DNA from 4 places in the Lysinibacillus sp. OF-1 genome. Region 2 is predicted to be linked to each of the others. Evidence: a T-box and tRNA genes for the amino acid it is inferred to sense, from the RefSeq annotation. Region 2 holds a T-box; the other regions hold tRNA genes.
The links. The T-box of region 2 lies ahead of proS (proline--tRNA ligase). A T-box ahead of a tRNA ligase gene usually reads a tRNA of that ligase, here a tRNA-Pro.
Positions count from the first base shown of each region.

Region 1: it has a tRNA-Pro gene. The T-box ahead of proS (proline--tRNA ligase) is inferred to sense a tRNA for this amino acid. The anticodon was not compared.
Region 3: it has a tRNA-Pro gene. The T-box ahead of proS (proline--tRNA ligase) is inferred to sense a tRNA for this amino acid. The anticodon was not compared.
Region 4: it has a tRNA-Pro gene. The T-box ahead of proS (proline--tRNA ligase) is inferred to sense a tRNA for this amino acid. The anticodon was not compared.

Region 1 covers NZ_CP102798.1:3,614,932-3,620,178, reverse strand. The annotation lists gene nadB (L-aspartate oxidase) at 1-1,348, opposite strand, end outside; gene NV349_RS17690 (cysteine desulfurase family protein) at 1,449-2,519, shown strand; rRNA gene rrf (5S ribosomal RNA) at 2,839-2,954, shown strand; tRNA gene NV349_RS17680 (tRNA-Val) at 2,965-3,040, shown strand; tRNA gene NV349_RS17675 (tRNA-Thr) at 3,044-3,119, shown strand; tRNA gene NV349_RS17670 (tRNA-Lys) at 3,128-3,203, shown strand; tRNA gene NV349_RS17665 (tRNA-Leu) at 3,221-3,305, shown strand; tRNA gene NV349_RS17660 (tRNA-Gly) at 3,341-3,415, shown strand; tRNA gene NV349_RS17655 (tRNA-Leu) at 3,421-3,509, shown strand; tRNA gene NV349_RS17650 (tRNA-Arg) at 3,518-3,594, shown strand; tRNA gene NV349_RS17645 (tRNA-Pro) at 3,602-3,678, shown strand; tRNA gene NV349_RS17640 (tRNA-Ala) at 3,695-3,770, shown strand; tRNA gene NV349_RS17635 (tRNA-Met) at 3,798-3,871, shown strand; tRNA gene NV349_RS17630 (tRNA-Ile) at 3,879-3,955, shown strand; tRNA gene NV349_RS17625 (tRNA-Ser) at 3,971-4,063, shown strand; tRNA gene NV349_RS17620 (tRNA-Met) at 4,117-4,191, shown strand; tRNA gene NV349_RS17615 (tRNA-Asp) at 4,195-4,270, shown strand; tRNA gene NV349_RS17610 (tRNA-Phe) at 4,328-4,403, shown strand; tRNA gene NV349_RS17605 (tRNA-Gly) at 4,409-4,482, shown strand; tRNA gene NV349_RS17600 (tRNA-Ile) at 4,484-4,557, shown strand; tRNA gene NV349_RS17595 (tRNA-Asn) at 4,565-4,641, shown strand; tRNA gene NV349_RS17590 (tRNA-Ser) at 4,651-4,741, shown strand; tRNA gene NV349_RS17585 (tRNA-Glu) at 4,744-4,815, shown strand; gene NV349_RS17580 (diaminopropionate ammonia-lyase) at 5,076-5,247, shown strand, end outside.
Region 2 covers NZ_CP102798.1:2,249,045-2,254,291, forward strand. The annotation lists gene NV349_RS10920 (putative bifunctional diguanylate cyclase/phosphodiesterase) at 327-2,033, shown strand; T-box leader at 2,103-2,322, shown strand; gene proS (proline--tRNA ligase) at 2,458-3,894, shown strand; gene NV349_RS10930 (NUDIX hydrolase) at 3,922-4,128, opposite strand; gene NV349_RS10935 (NUDIX domain-containing protein) at 4,150-4,296, opposite strand; gene NV349_RS10940 (Dph6-related ATP pyrophosphatase) at 4,516-5,202, shown strand.
Region 3 covers NZ_CP102798.1:3,622,008-3,627,254, reverse strand. The annotation lists rRNA gene NV349_RS17820 (23S ribosomal RNA) at 1-2,089, shown strand, start outside; rRNA gene rrf (5S ribosomal RNA) at 2,280-2,395, shown strand; tRNA gene NV349_RS17810 (tRNA-Val) at 2,406-2,481, shown strand; tRNA gene NV349_RS17805 (tRNA-Thr) at 2,485-2,560, shown strand; tRNA gene NV349_RS17800 (tRNA-Lys) at 2,569-2,644, shown strand; tRNA gene NV349_RS17795 (tRNA-Leu) at 2,662-2,746, shown strand; tRNA gene NV349_RS17790 (tRNA-Gly) at 2,782-2,856, shown strand; tRNA gene NV349_RS17785 (tRNA-Leu) at 2,862-2,950, shown strand; tRNA gene NV349_RS17780 (tRNA-Arg) at 2,959-3,035, shown strand; tRNA gene NV349_RS17775 (tRNA-Pro) at 3,043-3,119, shown strand; tRNA gene NV349_RS17770 (tRNA-Ala) at 3,136-3,211, shown strand; tRNA gene NV349_RS17765 (tRNA-Met) at 3,239-3,312, shown strand; tRNA gene NV349_RS17760 (tRNA-Ile) at 3,320-3,396, shown strand; tRNA gene NV349_RS17755 (tRNA-Ser) at 3,412-3,504, shown strand; tRNA gene NV349_RS17750 (tRNA-Met) at 3,558-3,632, shown strand; tRNA gene NV349_RS17745 (tRNA-Asp) at 3,636-3,711, shown strand; tRNA gene NV349_RS17740 (tRNA-Phe) at 3,769-3,844, shown strand; tRNA gene NV349_RS17735 (tRNA-Gly) at 3,850-3,923, shown strand; tRNA gene NV349_RS17730 (tRNA-Ile) at 3,925-3,998, shown strand; tRNA gene NV349_RS17725 (tRNA-Asn) at 4,006-4,082, shown strand; tRNA gene NV349_RS17720 (tRNA-Ser) at 4,092-4,182, shown strand; tRNA gene NV349_RS17715 (tRNA-Glu) at 4,185-4,256, shown strand; gene NV349_RS17710 (VOC family protein) at 4,317-4,733, opposite strand; gene nadA (quinolinate synthase NadA) at 4,931-5,247, opposite strand, start outside.
Region 4 covers NZ_CP102798.1:268,478-273,724, forward strand. The annotation lists rRNA gene NV349_RS01200 (23S ribosomal RNA) at 1-860, shown strand, start outside; rRNA gene rrf (5S ribosomal RNA) at 927-1,042, shown strand; tRNA gene NV349_RS01210 (tRNA-Val) at 1,054-1,129, shown strand; tRNA gene NV349_RS01215 (tRNA-Met) at 1,156-1,230, shown strand; tRNA gene NV349_RS01220 (tRNA-Asp) at 1,234-1,309, shown strand; tRNA gene NV349_RS01225 (tRNA-Thr) at 1,319-1,394, shown strand; tRNA gene NV349_RS01230 (tRNA-Tyr) at 1,402-1,485, shown strand; tRNA gene NV349_RS01235 (tRNA-Trp) at 1,490-1,563, shown strand; tRNA gene NV349_RS01240 (tRNA-His) at 1,611-1,686, shown strand; tRNA gene NV349_RS01245 (tRNA-Gln) at 1,696-1,770, shown strand; tRNA gene NV349_RS01250 (tRNA-Lys) at 1,785-1,857, shown strand; tRNA gene NV349_RS01255 (tRNA-Arg) at 1,877-1,953, shown strand; tRNA gene NV349_RS01260 (tRNA-Pro) at 1,969-2,045, shown strand; tRNA gene NV349_RS01265 (tRNA-Ala) at 2,061-2,136, shown strand; tRNA gene NV349_RS01270 (tRNA-Ser) at 2,150-2,242, shown strand; tRNA gene NV349_RS01275 (tRNA-Phe) at 2,247-2,322, shown strand; tRNA gene NV349_RS01280 (tRNA-Gly) at 2,329-2,402, shown strand; tRNA gene NV349_RS01285 (tRNA-Ile) at 2,407-2,480, shown strand; tRNA gene NV349_RS01290 (tRNA-Asn) at 2,488-2,564, shown strand; tRNA gene NV349_RS01295 (tRNA-Glu) at 2,566-2,637, shown strand; gene NV349_RS01300 (nitric oxide synthase oxygenase) at 2,956-4,002, shown strand; gene NV349_RS01305 (hypothetical protein) at 4,028-4,558, shown strand; gene NV349_RS01310 (CynX/NimT family MFS transporter) at 4,625-5,247, opposite strand, start outside.

The DNA.
Region 1 (5,247 bases), 1.4 Mb from region 2:
GATTCGTATAAAGAAGTGATTGCAAGGAGGGTAATTGCTGAATAAAATGCTGCAAGTCATTAACGTTTCGCACGATGCCTAAAAACTGCATCATGTATTGCTGTAACTGCTGTTTGCTAAATAAAGATGGCATTATTTCAGCACATTGATGGTGGTTATGTGTGAAATTTTTTTGATGGCAACCATGTTGAATGATGAACTGAGCCATTCTTTGCCCAAACGTAATACCTTCCAATAGGGAGTTACTTGCTAAACGGTTCGCACCATGGACACCTGTACAGGCAACTTCCCCCACTGCATATAGATTAGGTATAGTGGTTCTTCCTTTGTCATCAGCAATAACGCCCCCCATTAAGAAATGACTTCCTGGAGCTACAGGAATTAAGCCATCTTGTAAATAAACTTGATTGTCATAGCAAAGCTGAGCAATTGTTGGGAATTTCATTTCAAAATTTTGAATGTTAGTAATATCAATAAACGTCTCCTCACCAGCAGCACGTTTTTTAAAAAGTGCAAGTGCCGTAATATGTCTTGGTGCTAAGTCAAGTTGGGCATGTAAGCCTGTCATAATGGGCTGACGCTGTGCATCCACAAAGATGCCACCAGCACCTCGAACAGCTTCGGAAACTAATCCCTTCGCCTCATTTTCACACCAAAGCAGACTAGGGTGGAACTGCATAAATTCCATATCACTGATGGCAGCACCTGCGCGAAATGCTAACGCGATGCCGTCACCTGTATTGGTTGGATAATTAGATGTGCTTGAATAGAGTGCACCTGCACCACCTGTCGCTAAAATGACATGATGGGCCAAATAGCGTGTAATGCCTTTTTGTCCTTTGGTAAGTGCGCCTATGCAGTCACCATCTGTATTCCGTAAAAGCTCATAAGCCATTTCATAGCAATTCACCTTTGTTTTAGGCGAAAGTTTATGAAGTAAGTAATCTATGAAAATTTGACCAGTACGATCACCACCTGCATGTAGAATACGATGATGACTATGTGCCCCTTCGAGTCCTAGAGCCGGTTTTCCATCAACATGACGATCGATAGGGAGACCAGTCTTTAAATATTTCTGCATGATTTTAGTGCCATCTTCTATGAGTGTAGTAACATGTTTTTTCTCGTGATGATATTCTCCAGCTTTCAATGTATCAGCAATGTGGTGTTCAATATGATCTTTCTCACTTGTAACAGCAGCGATGCCACCTTGTGCACGATAAGAACTACTCATATAAAGAGATGATTTTGTAACAATTTGTACTTGAAAATGTTCTTCGAGCAGTAAAGCAGCTTGAAGTGCAGCAATTCCACTGCCGATTATAAGGACATCTGCCTTTACATCCATAGTTATACCCTCTTTACAGTTGTCTTGACACTTATCTTTACATAAAATAAAAAAGAAAACAAGACTTGATGAACTAGAGAGGGAGAAGACAATGATTTATATGGATTATGCTGCGACATCACCGATGACGAAGGAGGCTCTTGCAGCTTATGTAGAGGTAGCACAGCGTTATTATGGAAATAGTGCAAGTCTTCATGATTTAGGAGGACAAGCCTATTATTTTGTCCAGCAATCAAGAGAGGTTGTAGCCAATGCTTTAGGCGTAAATAGTGACGGTATTATTTTTACAGGGAGCGGGACAGAAGGAAATATCCTGGCTATCTTGTCATTAGCGCTGGCCTCTAAAAAAGGAAAACACATTATTTCATCTCAAGCTGAGCATACGTCTGTGCATGCAGCGTTGAATACGCTTGAGAAAATGGGTTTTATAGTGACAAAATTGCCTTTACAGATGGATGGATGGATTGACCTTGAACAATTACAGCAAGCAATCCGCAAAGATACGGCTTTGATTACAATTCAACATGTCAATTCTGAAATTGGTGCTATTCAGCCTGTAGAGAAAATAATAGAGATGGCTAAAAAATCTGATGTTTTCAGCCATATTGACTGTGTACAATCATTTGGGAAGCTTGCTATACCAAGTGGAGTAGATGCCATCACAATCTCAGCTCATAAAATAGGTGGACCAAAGGGGTGTGGTGCTGTCTATCTGAATCCTGCGCTCCGAGTACCTGCCTTAACACCGGGTGTGACTCATGAGAGGGGTTTAAGAGGCGGCACATTAGATACACCAGCAATTGTAGCCTTTGCGGCAGCAATTGAAAACTATCAATATGAAAGACAACATTATGAGACTTTAAGAAGATTTTTGAAAAACAATTTGCCTGAAACATGCCAATTAATAGAATGTAACCAACAATTGCCTACTATTTGTGGCGTAATGATGGATAAAATAGAGGGACAATATGTTCTTTTAAAGTTAAATGAGGCAGGAATCTGTATTTCGACGGGTAGTGCATGTGATATTCATAGTGAATCTGGAACGAAAGCCATTTTATCAATGGGTTACTCTTTGGAAGCAGCACGCCAATTTTTTAGACTATCTTTTGGAGCTTCCACAACATTTGAAGAAATTCTAAGATTGAAACAAGAGCTTTTAACTATTTAATGAAACAACAAGTGAAGGGTTTTCTATACCCTTTCCTTGTTCAGAAATAGATTATAAGCTAAGAAAATAGGTGAAATAAAATAATTGTTTTCTTTTGAAACAACAATTGTTATAATATTTTGCAGGGCAATATTTTCTCTTACTTAGCAAAAATAACTTCAAAAAGTAATAATTTCTTTTTTTTATAAAAAAGTATTGCACAATGTGAGAAAACGTTATACAATAATTCTTGTCTTGAAGGACAGGTAAACAACTTCAAAACAAGATACATAAAGAAACTTCTGCTAAAAACGCAGAAGCCAGCACATCCATGTGCAAGTCTAGTGATGATGGCAAAGAGGTCACACCCGTTCCCATACCGAACACGGAAGTTAAGCTCTTTAGCGCCGATGGTAGTTGGGGGCTTCCCCCTGTGAGAGTAGGACGTCGCTAGGCATAATACCCAGGAGGATTAGCTCAGCTGGGAGAGCATCTGCCTTACAAGCAGAGGGTCGGCGGTTCGAGCCCGTCATCCTCCACCATATGCCGGTTTAGCTCAGCAGGTAGAGCAACTGACTTGTAATCAGTAGGTCGTGGGTTCGATTCCTATAGCCGGCACCATTTTTTTAGAGCCATTAGCTCAGTTGGTAGAGCATCTGACTTTTAATCAGAGGGTCGAAGGTTCGAGTCCTTCATGGCTCACCATTTTTAAATAATAATAAGCGGGTGTGGCGGAATTGGCAGACGCACTAGACTTAGGATCTAGCGCCGCAAGGCGTGGGGGTTCGACTCCCTTCACCCGCACCATTATTTCATTGCCAGATAAAAAAACTTATGCACATGCGGAAGTAGTTCAGTGGTAGAACACCACCTTGCCAAGGTGGGGGTCGCGAGTTCGAACCTCGTCTTCCGCTCCAAATGTGCCGGGGTGGCGGAACTGGCAGACGCACAGGACTTAAAATCCTGCGGTAGGTGACTACCGTACCGGTTCGATTCCGGTCCTCGGCACCATTTTTAATGCGCCCGTAGCTCAATTGGATAGAGCGTCTGACTACGGATCAGAAGGTTATGGGTTCGACTCCTGTCGGGCGCGCCAAAAAGAACGGGAAGTAGCTCAGCTTGGTAGAGCACTTGGTTTGGGACCAAGGGGTCGCAGGTTCGAATCCTGTCTTCCCGACCATTTCCAAAGAAATTATGGGGCCTTAGCTCAGCTGGGAGAGCGCCTGCCTTGCACGCAGGAGGTCAGCGGTTCGATCCCGCTAGGCTCCACCATAATAAATTAACCAGTATAAAGATCCTGGCGGCGTAGCTCAGCTGGCTAGAGCGTACGGTTCATACCCGTAAGGTCGGGGGTTCGATCCCCTCTGCCGCCATCTTAAAGGACCTTTAGCTCAGTTGGTTAGAGCAGACGGCTCATAACCGTCCGGTCGCAGGTTCGAGTCCTGCAAGGTCCACCATTTATATATTGCAACGGAGGTATACCCAAGTCTGGCTGAAGGGATCGGTCTTGAAAACCGACAGGCGGGTAACACCGCGCGGGGGTTCGAATCCCTCTACCTCCTCCAGTTTTAAATCTTTATAAATGGTGCTTTAAAAACTCGAAACCGTATAAAATTATCGCGGGGTGGAGCAGTGGTAGCTCGTCGGGCTCATAACCCGAAGGTCGTTGGTTCAAATCCGGCCCCCGCAACCAAATGGTCCCGTGGTGTAGCGGTTAACATGCCTGCCTGTCACGCAGGAGATCGCCGGTTCGATCCCGGTCGGGACCGCCATTATTTTCATAAGAAGATATGAAAAGCAAAAGAAAATAAGCTTAGCATGGACGAAATGGGTCAGTAGCTCAGTTGGTAGAGCATTAGATTGAAGCTCTAAGTGTCGGCGGTTCGATTCCGTCCTGACCCACCATTTATGCGGGTGTAGTTTAATGGTAAAACCTCAGCCTTCCAAGCTGATGTCGTGGGTTCGATTCCCATCACCCGCTCCAAGGGCCTATAGCTCAGCTGGTTAGAGCGCACGCCTGATAAGCGTGAGGTCGATGGTTCGAGTCCATTTAGGCCCATCATTATTCCGAAGTAGCTCAGTTGGTAGTAGCACCTGACTGTTAATCAGGTTGTCGCAGGTTCGAGTCCTGCCTTCGGAGCCATTTTTATGTGGGGAAGTACTCAAGAGGCTGAAGAGGCGCCCCTGCTAAGGGTGTAGGTCGGGTAACCGGCGCGAGGGTTCAAATCCCTCCTTCTCCGCCATTGGCCCGTTGGTCAAGTGGTTAAGACACCGCCCTTTCACGGCGGTAACACGGGTTCGAATCCCGTACGGGTCATACTAAGTGCAGTAGATGAATTACATCTACTGCACTTTTTAATTGATTTGATAACATAGTTACTATAAAAATGAAGCCTTCACAGAACATCGGATCTGTGAAGGCTTGTTAATTATATAGGAAGTTAAGAAATTTTTCTCCCTTTTCCGTAGGGGATCATAAACGCATAACAAGGAACTTAGACAAATGTAAGTTCTGTATTGTATAATTTTGTATTTTGAAGCTAGATGGACTAAGCTAATGATAAAGGAGGGATAGGAATGAATGAAAAATTAAAGTGGGTGCACAATCAGCTGGATAAAGCAAATGACGGAACAGCTTTACTGCCATATTTTACATTGGAACAAGTAAAGAAAGTGGGGCAATTTCTACGTACATATGAGCAATTTGAAAAGACACCTCTCCATCATCTTGATTCACTTGCTTCATGGA
Region 2 (5,247 bases):
TAGCTGCATTCTCTTTATCTAGCATAATTGAAATTTGTATTTAATAGATAAATAGCCTAAAGAAAGCACTTTCAATAGTACAAAAGTATCAAAAAACTTTACGATTAGGTAAATTTAGGGTGTTTATAACCGCTATTTTTTGGCTATTTTCTCATAAATCCTCAAATAGGGCTTTAGATGTTTTTGATATTTGGGTTGAATTAACTGCTTTTCTAAGACTATAATATAATTACATAAAAAAGGGCGATATACCACAACTTTATACCTCGCTGTAAGATAAAGCAAAAGTACCAAACCCTTCATATTTTAATGAACGGAGAATGAAAATGATGAATATCACGCCTAATAGCATTAATCAAATGAACTATAGTCTAAAAGAATTACAAGATATCTTTTCCGCCATGAATAGTTCCATCATTGTAGCGATTACCGATCGTACCGGGAAAATTACGTTTGTTAATGATCATTTTTGCAAAATTTCGAAGTATACGCGTGAAGAATTATTAGGTCAAGATCACCGTTTACTTAACTCAGGCTTCCATCCTAAATCTTTCTTTAGAGAGATGTGGAGAACAATAGGTAATGGTGATATGTGGAATGGCGAGGTGTGCAATCGTGCGAAAGATGGCAGTTTATATTGGGTAAAGACAACGATTTTCCCATTCCTTGATGAAAAGGGAAAGCCTTATCAATATATCGCCATTCGCGTCGATATTACAGCGCAAAAGGACATAAAAAAAATTACCCATATTGCCTATCACGATGAATTAACAGGACTGCCAAATCGTCGTAAACTAGAACAGCGTTTAGAAAATGAATTCCATCAATCTCGACGTACAGGAGATAAATTTGCGTTATTTTTCATTGATGTGAATCGATTCAAACACATTAACGACGGGCTTGGTCATATTATCGGCGATATGTTTTTAGTGGAAATGTCGAATCGTCTACGAAATGTTGATTATACATCTAATTCATTCTATCGCCACAATAGTGATGAATTTGTCATGATTTTAAATGACGTCAGTCGCATTGACGAAATGGCCAAAGAAATCATTAATGTCTTCAATGAAAGTTTCATCGTCGATACCTATGAATTTTATGCAAGCATCAGTATCGGCATTAGTATATTCCCAGATCATGCAAACTCTGTAGAAGAATTATTGAAAAATGCGGATATTGCCATGTATGCAGCAAAATCTACGCGTGGAAATCAGTACCGTTTATACCGTGACAATATGGATGAAGCCAACGATAAATGGCTTCTATTAGAAACAAAATTACACCAAGCATTAAAACAGGACCGCTTAGAATTACATTACCAGCCTAAAATTGATTTAAAAACAGATACGGTCATTGGCATGGAAGCCTTGCTACGCTGGTATGATCCTGAATTAGGTCATATTCCACCAGATCGTTTTATTCCATTTGCAGAAGAATGTGGGCTTATTAATGATATCGGTGTTTGGGTATTACATAAAGCCTGTGCTCAAGCTCGTTTTTGGAATGAAGCACATAATTTAACATTGCGCGTAGCCGTCAATATTTCTCCGATTCATATTAGTACAAGTAGCTTTGTGGACATGGTGTGTGAAGTCATTGCAGAAACAGGCATTGACCCACACTTATTAGAAATTGAAATTACGGAAATGAGTATGCTTGATTATACGGAAGATTTAATTGATACCATCAAGCAATTACGGGCATTGGGCATTACGATTTCATTAGACGATTTCGGGACAGGCTATTCATCGTTAAACTACTTAAAAAAATTCCCTGTGGATGTCCTTAAAATTGACCGTGCCTTTGTCCGTGACATTGTGCCTGAAAAATCAGGGATTGCGATGATTTCAGCTATGATTTCCTTAGCACATGCTTTAAATCTTCAAGTAGTTGCTGAAGGTGTCGAGGAAGAAGCTGAATTGAACGTACTTCGTGAGCATGGCTGTGAGTATGTGCAGGGTTATTATTTCAGTAAGCCATTGTCTGTAGATGATTTTACAGATTTAATCGTTAATTCTGTGACAAAATAGACCAGTTATGAATTGCTATTCCTGAATGATTTTGCTAAAGTAGGATAAAGCCAAACAGTTCAGACAATATTCAATTTGATGATGTGGCCAAGTAAGTAAGAATTGTGAGACAGAAAATATAGCAATTGCTGAGAGCTATATCACCGCTTCTTTACTGAACACCTACCACGGAGATGTTATGCAAACATAACCGAGTCGTTTTCGTTACCAAACGTGAGAGGGTTTTAAGTTCTACTTAAAGCTAAATCAAGGTGGTACCACGTCTATCCAGCACAAAGACGTCCTTATTCAGAGGACAGCTTTGTGCTTTTTTCATTCAGCTTGATAGTAACAGCTCGCTGAAACAAGCTAAACGCCCTGGTAGATGGCACTGTTTTTCTTACACCAAGGCAACAATGATTTAACAAAAATTGGAGGAGATCACATGTCAAAACAATTAGAAGATTTTTCGAAATGGTATATTGAGACTATCCAAAAAGCCGATTTAATGGATTATACACCTGTTCGTGGCTGTATTGCCTTTAAACCTGATGGCTATGAGATTTGGGAGCATATTCAAGAGGAAATGGATCGTCGCTTTAAAGAGACAGGGCATCGTAATGCTTATTTCCCAATGCTTATTCCTGAATCTTTCTTCCAAAAAGAAAAGGATCATATCGAAGGATTCTCACCTGAGCTACCTTGGGTAACAGAGGCAGCAGGGGAACAATTAGAAGAACGTCTGGCACTACGTCCAACGTCTGAAACGATGATTGGCCATCTTTACTCCAATTGGATTAAAAGCTACCGTGACCTACCCGTTTTGATTAATCAATGGGCAAACGTCTTCCGTTGGGAAAAGAAAACTCTTCCTTTTATTCGCACATCTGAATTTTTATGGCAAGAAGGACATACAGCGCACGTCGATGAAGAGGATGCTCGTCAAGAAACGATGCAAATGCTTGAAATCTATAAAGAAGTTGTAGAACAAGTACTAGCAATTCCAGTCTATGACGGACAAAAAACACCTTCTGAACGTTTTGCAGGTGCTGTCGATACGTATTCGATTGAGGCGATGATGAAAAATGGCAAGGCTGTGCAAGCTGGTACATCTCATTATTTAGGTACGAAATTTGCAGAAGCCTTTAACATTAAGTATTTAAATAAAGCGAACCAGCATGAGTATGTACACACAACATCTTGGGGTACATCTACGCGCTTAATCGGCTCGGTAATTATGGTGCATGGTGATGAGCAGGGGCTTGTTTTACCTCCTCGCATCGCGCCAACTCAAGTTGTTTTAATTCCAGTGGGACCATGGAAAAAGAACCCTCAAATTATGGAGCATTTAGATGAAATTTTTGTCGCTTTAAAAGCGAAGGGCATTCGCGTACGCCTTGACGATTCGGACCAATCACCAGGCTTTAAGTTCAATGAATGGGAGCTAAAAGGGGTGCCAGTTCGCATTGAATTAGGACCTCGTGATCTTGACAACAATCAAGCTTTACTTAAAGCCCGTGATGAAGAGGAAAAACGAACAATTGATTTAGCTACGATTATCACAGCCATTGAAGAAGAATTAACAACCATGCAAGCGCGCTTACTCGAAAAAGCACGTCAGTTCCGTGAAGCAAACACACATACAATGATTGATTCATTACCACAATTACAACAGCATATTGAAGCAGCCAAAGCAAACGGTACAATTCCTGGCTGGGTACTAGCTGGTTGGTGTGGAGAAGATGCATGCGAGGAAAAAGTGAAGGAAGAAACAAAATATACATCTCGTAATATGCCGTTTAATCCACCAACAACAAAAACAACATGTATTGGCTGTGGAAATGAAGCTAAACATACGGTTTGGTTTGCACAAGCCTATTAATAACGACTACAACAGCCTCCTATTTAATTAGGAGGCTGTTGTTATGAGGTGGTGATCGATTACATCCTTTGCTTTCGGGAAGTAGTCCAATTTTAAGCTTTCGCCATCCCTCATAGTGAGCCATCCATCTGTCTGATCTGCTAAAAAGACTGCCGTTACGCCCCCATTAGGATATTTAAAATAGTCCTGATAACCTGATAATATCGTTAAAAACTGAAGATTGTTTGCATGCAATTCTGTCTTTTCATACAGCTCTCACTTCGCTGTTTCTTCAAGGGTTTCCCCTAGTTCCATTGCTCCTCCAGGTAATCCCCACATTTCGATATCAGCACGAAATTGAAGTAGAACTTCTCTCGTTTGATTTAAGACAATTACTGTAGAACCTACTAAAATAACAGGCATTGTCCCAATTAGTTGTCTTAATTATGGTTACATAATCACTCATAGCGCCCCTCCAACATAGTTAGCCAAATTTTTATTCTACTTATGATAAAATGAAGGGGTGTTATATCTTGAAAATTTCCTGAAGAAATGGGGATATAGCGATTAAAAATGATGCTACTATGACTCAATTTTTTGATAAGGATGCTAACAGACTATTTTTGACAAGGAGATAAGGGAATGACAGATACAACAGGCTGGAAACAGAATGCACAAAATCGTCCATTTATTGCCTCATTTAGTGGTGGAAAGGACAGTACTTTAGCTTTATATAAAGCATCCCAGGTAGGTCAGGCTGTAGGACTGCTTGTGATGCTAGAGGAGGAAGGGAAACGTTCGAGGTCACACGGCATGCCACCTGAGCTTATCCAGGCGCAGGCTGACTCGATCGGATTGCCTGTCTTTACGGCTGCAGCTAGTTGGGCAGACTACGAAAGTGTCTTTATGCACCTTTTAGAAAAGGCAAAACAGCAGGGGGCAGAAGTGTTAGTGACAGGTGACTTAGATATGCCTGCACATGGCTGCTGGCATGATAAGGTCACAAAAAATGCTGGGTTACAGCTAGGCATGCCATTATGGGAAATGGACCATCGCGAAGCAGTCGATGAATTTATTAACTTAGGATTTATCACGATGATTGTCACGGTCAACTTATCCTTAGGCATGACTGAGGATGATTTAGGGCGAATACTTACCCCTGAATATGTATTAGAACTAGAAGCTCGTAAGATTGACCCGTGCGGGGAGGGAGGAGAATTCCATACAACCGTCATTGATGGCCCTCTTTTTCAGCAGCCAATAGCTGTGCGCAAATGTCCAATTATAAGAGATGGAGACTATGCATTTTTACCTTTAGAACGAGCGTAAATCCACAGCCTTTCTTGTGATGATCATGGTTTTTCCTTTTAATGT
Region 3 (5,247 bases), 1.4 Mb from region 2:
AACTTGGAGATAGCTGGTTCTCTCCGAAATAGCTTTAGGGCTAGCCTCGTGATGAGAATACTGGAGGTAGAGCACTGTTTGGACTAGGGGGCCATCCCGGTTTACCGAATTCAGACAAACTCCGAATGCCAGATATTTATACACGGGAGTCAGACTGCGAGTGATAAGATCCGTAGTCAAAAGGGAAACAGCCCAGACCACCAGCTAAGGTCCCAAAGTAATCGTTAAGTGGAAAAGGATGTGGCGTTGCACAGACAACCAGGATGTTGGCTTAGAAGCAGCCATCATTTAAAGAGTGCGTAATAGCTCACTGGTCGAGTGACGCTGCGCCGAAAATGTATCGGGGCTAAACGATTCACCGAAGCTGTGGATTGACATCTACGATGTCAGTGGTAGGAGAGCGTTCTAAGTGCGTTGAAGTCAGACCGGAAGGACTGGTGGAGCGCTTAGAAGTGAGAATGCCGGTATGAGTAGCGAAAGACGGGTGAGAATCCCGTCCACCGTATGACTAAGGTTTCCTGAGGAAGGCTCGTCCGCTCAGGGTTAGTCGGGACCTAAGCCGAGGCCGATAGGCGTAGGCGATGGACAACAGGTTGATATTCCTGTACCACCTCCTCACCGTTTGAGAAATGGGGGGACGCAGTAGGATAGGGTAAGCGCGCTGTTGGTTATGCGCGTCCAAGCAGTAAGGCGTGTGTGTAGGCAAATCCGCACACTGTAACGTTGAGCTGTGATGGCGAGTCCGTATGGACGAAGTTCCTGATTTCACACTGCCAAGAAAAGCCTCTATCGAGGTGAGAGGTGCCCGTACCGCAAACCGACACAGGTAGTCGAGGAGAGAATCCTAAGGTGTGCGAGAGAACTCTCGTTAAGGAACTCGGCAAAATGACCCCGTAACTTCGGGAGAAGGGGTGCTCTTGAGCGTGCAAGCGCATGAGAGCCGCAGTGAATAGGCCCAGGCGACTGTTTAGCAAAAACACAGGTCTCTGCAAAACCGTAAGGTGACGTATAGGGGCTGACGCCTGCCCGGTGCTGGAAGGTTAAGAGGAGTGGTTAGCGCAAGCGAAGCTGCGAATTGAAGCCCCAGTAAACGGCGGCCGTAACTATAACGGTCCTAAGGTAGCGAAATTCCTTGTCGGGTAAGTTCCGACCCGCACGAAAGGCGTAACGATCTGGGCACTGTCTCAACGAGAGACTCGGTGAAATTATAGTACCTGTGAAGATGCAGGTTACCCGCGACAGGACGGAAAGACCCCGTGGAGCTTTACTGTAGCCTGATATTGAATTTTGGTACAACTTGTACAGGATAGGTAGGAGCCAGAGATCTCGGAGCGCCAGCTTCGAAGGAGGCGTCGGTGGGATACTACCCTGGTTGTATTGAAATTCTAACCCATGCCCCTTAGCGGGGCAGGAGACAGTGTCAGGCGGACAGTTTGACTGGGGCGGTCGCCTCCTAAAAGGTAACGGAGGCGCCCAAAGGTTCCCTCAGAATGGTTGGAAATCATTCGTAGAGTGTAAAGGCACAAGGGAGCTTGACTGCGAGACCTACAAGTCGAGCAGGGTCGAAAGACGGGCTTAGTGATCCGGTGGTTCCGCATGGAAGGGCCATCGCTCAACGGATAAAAGCTACCCCGGGGATAACAGGCTTATCTCCCCCAAGAGTCCACATCGACGGGGAGGTTTGGCACCTCGATGTCGGCTCATCGCATCCTGGGGCTGTAGTCGGTCCCAAGGGTTGGGCTGTTCGCCCATTAAAGCGGTACGCGAGCTGGGTTCAGAACGTCGTGAGACAGTTCGGTCCCTATCCGTCGTGGGCGTAGGAAATTTGAGAGGAGCTGTCCTTAGTACGAGAGGACCGGGATGGACACACCGCTGGTGTACCAGTTGTCTTGCCAAAGGCATCGCTGGGTAGCTATGTGTGGACGGGATAAGTGCTGAAAGCATCTAAGCATGAAGCCCCCCTCAAGATGAGATTTCCCATTACGCAAGTAAGTAAGATCCCTCAAAGACGATGAGGTAGATAGGTTCGAGGTGGAAGTGTGGTGACACATGGAGCTGACGAATACTAATCGATCGAGGACTTAACCAAAATGTTTGAACCATTCAATGAACCGTTTATCCAGTTTTGAAAGAACAAAACTTTCAATAAAAAAAGAGCTTCAAGACACAAGTAGAACAAGGAAGCAAACGAGTGATTGAAGGAGCGTACTTCTGTACGTGACTGATTGAACGAGAGCAGCTGACGCAGTAATACGCCGTGTATTGAAGGTCGACCATAGTCTAGTGATGATGGCAAAGAGGTCACACCCGTTCCCATACCGAACACGGAAGTTAAGCTCTTTAGCGCCGATGGTAGTTGGGGGCTTCCCCCTGTGAGAGTAGGACGTCGCTAGGCATAATACCCAGGAGGATTAGCTCAGCTGGGAGAGCATCTGCCTTACAAGCAGAGGGTCGGCGGTTCGAGCCCGTCATCCTCCACCATATGCCGGTTTAGCTCAGCAGGTAGAGCAACTGACTTGTAATCAGTAGGTCGTGGGTTCGATTCCTATAGCCGGCACCATTTTTTTAGAGCCATTAGCTCAGTTGGTAGAGCATCTGACTTTTAATCAGAGGGTCGAAGGTTCGAGTCCTTCATGGCTCACCATTTTTAAATAATAATAAGCGGGTGTGGCGGAATTGGCAGACGCACTAGACTTAGGATCTAGCGCCGCAAGGCGTGGGGGTTCGACTCCCTTCACCCGCACCATTATTTCATTGCCAGATAAAAAAACTTATGCACATGCGGAAGTAGTTCAGTGGTAGAACACCACCTTGCCAAGGTGGGGGTCGCGAGTTCGAACCTCGTCTTCCGCTCCAAATGTGCCGGGGTGGCGGAACTGGCAGACGCACAGGACTTAAAATCCTGCGGTAGGTGACTACCGTACCGGTTCGATTCCGGTCCTCGGCACCATTTTTAATGCGCCCGTAGCTCAATTGGATAGAGCGTCTGACTACGGATCAGAAGGTTATGGGTTCGACTCCTGTCGGGCGCGCCAAAAAGAACGGGAAGTAGCTCAGCTTGGTAGAGCACTTGGTTTGGGACCAAGGGGTCGCAGGTTCGAATCCTGTCTTCCCGACCATTTCCAAAGAAATTATGGGGCCTTAGCTCAGCTGGGAGAGCGCCTGCCTTGCACGCAGGAGGTCAGCGGTTCGATCCCGCTAGGCTCCACCATAATAAATTAACCAGTATAAAGATCCTGGCGGCGTAGCTCAGCTGGCTAGAGCGTACGGTTCATACCCGTAAGGTCGGGGGTTCGATCCCCTCTGCCGCCATCTTAAAGGACCTTTAGCTCAGTTGGTTAGAGCAGACGGCTCATAACCGTCCGGTCGCAGGTTCGAGTCCTGCAAGGTCCACCATTTATATATTGCAACGGAGGTATACCCAAGTCTGGCTGAAGGGATCGGTCTTGAAAACCGACAGGCGGGTAACACCGCGCGGGGGTTCGAATCCCTCTACCTCCTCCAGTTTTAAATCTTTATAAATGGTGCTTTAAAAACTCGAAACCGTATAAAATTATCGCGGGGTGGAGCAGTGGTAGCTCGTCGGGCTCATAACCCGAAGGTCGTTGGTTCAAATCCGGCCCCCGCAACCAAATGGTCCCGTGGTGTAGCGGTTAACATGCCTGCCTGTCACGCAGGAGATCGCCGGTTCGATCCCGGTCGGGACCGCCATTATTTTCATAAGAAGATATGAAAAGCAAAAGAAAATAAGCTTAGCATGGACGAAATGGGTCAGTAGCTCAGTTGGTAGAGCATTAGATTGAAGCTCTAAGTGTCGGCGGTTCGATTCCGTCCTGACCCACCATTTATGCGGGTGTAGTTTAATGGTAAAACCTCAGCCTTCCAAGCTGATGTCGTGGGTTCGATTCCCATCACCCGCTCCAAGGGCCTATAGCTCAGCTGGTTAGAGCGCACGCCTGATAAGCGTGAGGTCGATGGTTCGAGTCCATTTAGGCCCATCATTATTCCGAAGTAGCTCAGTTGGTAGTAGCACCTGACTGTTAATCAGGTTGTCGCAGGTTCGAGTCCTGCCTTCGGAGCCATTTTTATGTGGGGAAGTACTCAAGAGGCTGAAGAGGCGCCCCTGCTAAGGGTGTAGGTCGGGTAACCGGCGCGAGGGTTCAAATCCCTCCTTCTCCGCCATTGGCCCGTTGGTCAAGTGGTTAAGACACCGCCCTTTCACGGCGGTAACACGGGTTCGAATCCCGTACGGGTCATACTAAAAAACAGTAGATGCACACGCATCTACTGTTTTTTCATATTCATAGATATAAATATTACTCTTGATTCAATGCATTTTCATCCATATAAACTACTTCCCAGATATGCCCATCTACATCCTGAAATCCCCAGCCATACATAAACCCATGATCTTGGGGTTCACTATAAGATTTACCACCGGAGGCCAGTGCCTTATTTACTAATTGATCTACTTGCTCTCGATTTTCAGCAGATAGACATAAAATTGCTTCTGCAGACGTAGTAGTATTTGTAATTTCCTTCTTACTAAACCCTTTGAATCGTTCTTCCACCATCATTAATGCGAAGATATTTTCACTAATAATCATTGAGGCTGTAGTCTCATCGCTAAATTGTTGATTGAACTCAAAACCTAGTTCCTTAAAGAAGTTGATGGATTTGTTTAGATCTTTCACTGGTAAATTGATAAAAATATTTTTCGATTGAAAAGCCATTTATTTTCACCTCCAAATCGACAGTAGCATAGAGCATAAAGCCATGTCAATTTCAGCAATAGATGGATATTCTTTGATTGGATCGATGATGATGCATTTGAAAATGGCAGTTGTTTAAGCTATTCAAAATAGATGTTATATGAACATAAAAAGCAGAGACGTTTTTTTACACCATCTCTGCTTTTAAAGTAACCTAATTATCCTCGTGCTAGCATTCTTTCGAGAGAGCTAAGTGCTTCAGCTGTAGTATATTCATCTACTTGGATACGGTTATGTGGTTGCCCCTGCTCAATACTTTCTAAGCTCCACAACAGATGGGGAAGGTCAATGCGATTCATTGTTAAGCAAGGACAAAAATTTTCATTTAAAGAGATAATATGTTTATCTGGATGCTGCTTCATTATGCGATTGACAAGATTCATTTCTGTTCCAATAGCCCATGACGATCCGCTTGGTGCACGATTGATTGTCTCAATGATGTATTTTGTGGAACCTGCATCATCAGCAGCTGCTA
Region 4 (5,247 bases), 2.0 Mb from region 2:
TTACCCGCGACAGGACGGAAAGACCCCGTGGAGCTTTACTGTAGCCTGATATTGAATTTTGGTACAACTTGTACAGGATAGGTAGGAGCCAGAGATCTCGGAGCGCCAGCTTCGAAGGAGGCGTCGGTGGGATACTACCCTGGTTGTATTGAAATTCTAACCCATGCCCCTTAGCGGGGCAGGAGACAGTGTCAGGCGGACAGTTTGACTGGGGCGGTCGCCTCCTAAAAGGTAACGGAGGCGCCCAAAGGTTCCCTCAGAATGGTTGGAAATCATTCGTAGAGTGTAAAGGCACAAGGGAGCTTGACTGCGAGACCTACAAGTCGAGCAGGGTCGAAAGACGGGCTTAGTGATCCGGTGGTTCCGCATGGAAGGGCCATCGCTCAACGGATAAAAGCTACCCCGGGGATAACAGGCTTATCTCCCCCAAGAGTCCACATCGACGGGGAGGTTTGGCACCTCGATGTCGGCTCATCGCATCCTGGGGCTGTAGTCGGTCCCAAGGGTTGGGCTGTTCGCCCATTAAAGCGGTACGCGAGCTGGGTTCAGAACGTCGTGAGACAGTTCGGTCCCTATCCGTCGTGGGCGTAGGAAATTTGAGAGGAGCTGTCCTTAGTACGAGAGGACCGGGATGGACACACCGCTGGTGTACCAGTTGTCTTGCCAAAGGCATCGCTGGGTAGCTATGTGTGGACGGGATAAGTGCTGAAAGCATCTAAGCATGAAGCCCCCCTCAAGATGAGATTTCCCATTACGCAAGTAAGTAAGATCCCTCAAAGACGATGAGGTAGATAGGTTCGAGGTGGAAGTGTGGTGACACATGGAGCTGACGAATACTAATCGATCGAGGACTTAACCAAAACGTTTGAAACATTCAATGAACCGTTTATCCAGTTTTGAAAGAACAACTCTTTCAACTGAATAAGTGAAGTGATGATGGCAAAGAGGCCACACCCGTTCCCATACCGAACACGGAAGTTAAGCTCTTTAGCGCCGATGGTAGTTGGGGGCTTCCCCCTGTGAGAGTAGGACATCGCTTCGCTTATTTTTCGTGGAGGATTAGCTCAGCTGGGAGAGCATCTGCCTTACAAGCAGAGGGTCGGCGGTTCGAGCCCGTCATCCTCCACCATTATTTTTAAAACAGTATAGTATTATCGCGGGGTGGAGCAGTGGTAGCTCGTCGGGCTCATAACCCGAAGGTCGTTGGTTCAAATCCAGCCCCCGCAACCAAATGGTCCCGTGGTGTAGCGGTTAACATGCCTGCCTGTCACGCAGGAGATCGCCGGTTCGATCCCGGTCGGGACCGCCATTTTTTTTTGCCGGTGTAGCTCAGTTGGTAGAGCAACTGACTTGTAATCAGTAGGTCGTGGGTTCGACTCCTATCGCCGGCACCATTCCCTTGGAGGGGTAGCGAAGTGGCTAAACGCGGCGGACTGTAAATCCGCTCCTTAGGGTTCGGCGGTTCGAATCCGTCCCCCTCCACCATTTTAGGGGCATAGTTCAACGGTAGAATAGAGGTCTCCAAAACCTTTGGTGTGGGTTCGATTCCTACTGCCCCTGCCAGGTATTGAGGTACTCGTTCATATACAGCTGTTATAATTTATATAGTGGCGATTGTGGCGAAGTGGTTAACGCATCGGATTGTGGTTCCGACATTCGTGGGTTCGATTCCCATCAGTCGCCCCATTTTCAAATTGGGGTATAGCCAAGCGGTAAGGCAACGGATTTTGATTCCGTCATGCCTAGGTTCGAATCCTAGTACCCCAGCCATTTTTCTTTTTTACGAGCCATTAGCTCAGTTGGTAGAGCATCTGACTTTTAATCAGAGGGTCGAAGGTTCGAGTCCTTCATGGCTCATCGTTTTTTAATGAATATTGCGCCCGTAGCTCAATTGGATAGAGCGTCTGACTACGGATCAGAAGGTTATGGGTTCGACTCCTGTCGGGCGCGCCAATAAATTTATGTTTTCGGAATGTAGCTCAGCTTGGTAGAGCACTTGGTTTGGGACCAAGGGGTCGTAGGTTCGAATCCTGTCATTCCGACCATTTTTTATGATAAATGGGGCCTTAGCTCAGCTGGGAGAGCGCCTGCCTTGCACGCAGGAGGTCAGCGGTTCGATCCCGCTAGGCTCCACCAGTTCAATATTTTTGGAGGTATACCCAAGTCTGGCTGAAGGGATCGGTCTTGAAAACCGACAGGCGGGTAACACCGCGCGGGGGTTCGAATCCCTCTACCTCCTCCATTTTGGGTCAGTAGCTCAGTTGGTAGAGCATTAGATTGAAGCTCTAAGTGTCGGCGGTTCGATTCCGTCCTGACCCACCATTATTTGCGGGTGTAGTTTAATGGTAAAACCTCAGCCTTCCAAGCTGATGTCGTGAGTTCGATTCTCATCACCCGCTCCAAAATGGGCCTATAGCTCAGCTGGTTAGAGCGCACGCCTGATAAGCGTGAGGTCGATGGTTCGAGTCCATTTAGGCCCATCATTATTCCGAAGTAGCTCAGTTGGTAGTAGCACCTGACTGTTAATCAGGTTGTCGCAGGTTCGAGTCCTGCCTTCGGAGCCACGGCCCGTTGGTCAAGTGGTTAAGACACCGCCCTTTCACGGCGGTAACACGGGTTCGAATCCCGTACGGGTCATCAAGCATGTAGCACAAATATTGTGTTACATGCTTTTTCTTTTATCAATAAATGATACATTAGTAAAGAGTGAAAGCTACGAATCCGCTATCAATGGTTCAGTAGCTTTTTTACATGACTAATATTTTGTTTCTCCTTTCTATAAGATGTCGCCCACCTCTTTTCCTTCTTCATTCACAATATCTTCTAATCATGATTCGATTCATTATAAATTTGAACAAACTATTTCATATATGCAATATGTATGTTTTTTTATAGCTATTTTCGTGGTGCTTGTCGTTTTGTTCCTCTAATATGAGGATAAGTGGAGGAATCGAAATGAATATACAGGAGATCCAGCAATTTTTAAGTTTATATCAGACAGAACAAGATGAATCAGAACGTTGGTTAGCGAATAGATTACAACAGATTAAGAATGCAGGTGAGTACGACCCAACAACAGAGGAGCTAGCTTTTGGTGCACGGGTGGCGTGGCGTAATAGTAACAAATGTATTGGTCGTCTGTTTTGGCAATCATTGCATGTAGTAGATGCACGTGCCGTTTTAGATGAACAGGATATTTTTCAAAAACTACTGGAGCATATCGATTATGCAACAAATAGTGGAAAAATCCGTCCAACAATAACAGTATTTGCTTCGAACAGAGTGCGTATATGGAATCATCAGCTAATTCGTTATGCAGGCTATGAAACGGAAGCTGGCGTTATTGGTGATGCACATTCTATTGTTTTTACTAAAGTATGTGAATCGTTAGGTTGGAAAAGTGAGAGGACACCATTCGATGTGTTACCTCTTGTTATACAAGTAGATGAGCGAGCTCCGCAGCTGTTTACAATTCCTGTAGAATATATTTTAGAGGTGCCAATTCGTCATCCAGAGTCAGTGGATGTAGAGAAATTAGGAATGAAATGGTATGCTGTACCCATAATTTCAAGTATGCGTTTTCAAATGGCAGGCATTGATTTCCAAGCCGCACCCTTTAATGGCTGGTATATGGGGACAGAAATCGGTGCACGTAATTTAGCAGATCATGACCGTTATAATATGCTACCAGCTATTGCGGAGGTTTTTAATCTTGATACAACCAAGCAAGCTTCACTTTGGCGTGATCGTGCATTAGTGGAGCTTAATATTGCTGTCCTTCATTCTTTTAAAGAACAAGGCGTGAGCATTGTCGATCATCATACAGCTGCTCAGCAGTTTAAATTGTTTGAAGAAGCAGAGGAATCAGCAGGACGAGACGTTACAGGCAACTGGACATGGCTAATCCCACCACTTTCGCCCGCAACGACTCATATTTTCCATAAACCTTATGTCAATATTTATCATACACCCAATTATTTTTATCAAAAACCATGCTATTAACTGATTGTGGAGAGGACGAAACGCTATGTTGAATGAGCAAATTCCGAGTATCCCGTGGTTACAATTGACGACACCTTATGGAAGAGGAACGGCTATCCCTCAGCTGATTGAACAGGAGCAATATACAGAGCTAGCTGAGTTAGTGGAGCATCAAGGTACACTATGGCAGGTCACACCATGGGCTTTGCTTGTCCTTCTAAAAAAGCTTGCTAGCAAAAATACGGGGGATGTCTCTGTACAAGAAGTAGAGCTTTATTTAGCTGTGGCACATGCAATTTCTGAAGATTATCTAGACCCATCCTATTCAGTTCAAACTATGCAGGAGCTGTTAGATGTCAAATATTTATGGATGGATCACGAAGAGAATGATGAGCTGGAATGGGAGGAGGAAACGCCAAAGGGTTATGAGCAGAAAGCTTTTGTAAGCTATTATTATTTTAGTTATATACTCTTACAAGAGGCTGTTCCTATTTTTGCAGCAGTTATAGCTCACAACAAAGAAACAGCAGACCGTCTTACTGAACTGCTAACCTTACTACAGCAATTGGACAAATAAAACGTCTATACCTATATAGAAGTAAAGCAGATGGGAAATATGAGCAGTTATCCCATCTGCTTTATTTTAATGGACATATTCGTCTTTAGAAGCTCTCATTGAGCAAAAGAAAAGAATGGTCGCCACAGCTACAAAGAGCCAACCAGCAATATTCCAGCCACCAAATAAATCATGTAAGTAGCCAAAAAGAATAGGGCCAATGGCGGCAAATAAATAACCTAATGATTGTGCAAAGCCTGATAAATCTGCTGCCTCAAATGCCGTGCGTGTACGAAGTGTAAAGAACATCATCGCTAAGGCAAATGAAGAACCTCCTGCTAAACCTAAAAGAATCATCCACAGTACCCCAAGACTTGTCCACTCCATGACAACTCCAGTAAAGCCTATTAAATAGAAGAATGTAAACATCACTACAAGAGGTCTTTGAGAAGCCATTTTACTTGCAATGATAGGCACAGCCAATGCCATTGGTACTTGTGAAAATTGCATGATAGAAAACATCCAACCAGCTTTGTCAGGAGCCAATCCCTGGGCGATGTAGATTTCGGGAATCCAAGCAGCAGTCGTATAAAATAATAAAGACTGTAATCCCATTGCACCTGTGACAGCCCAAGTAACAGGTGACTTCCATAAGGGTGTACTCGTCATTTTAGAGGTAGTGGCTGGCTCAGGTTTATTTGATTTCAATT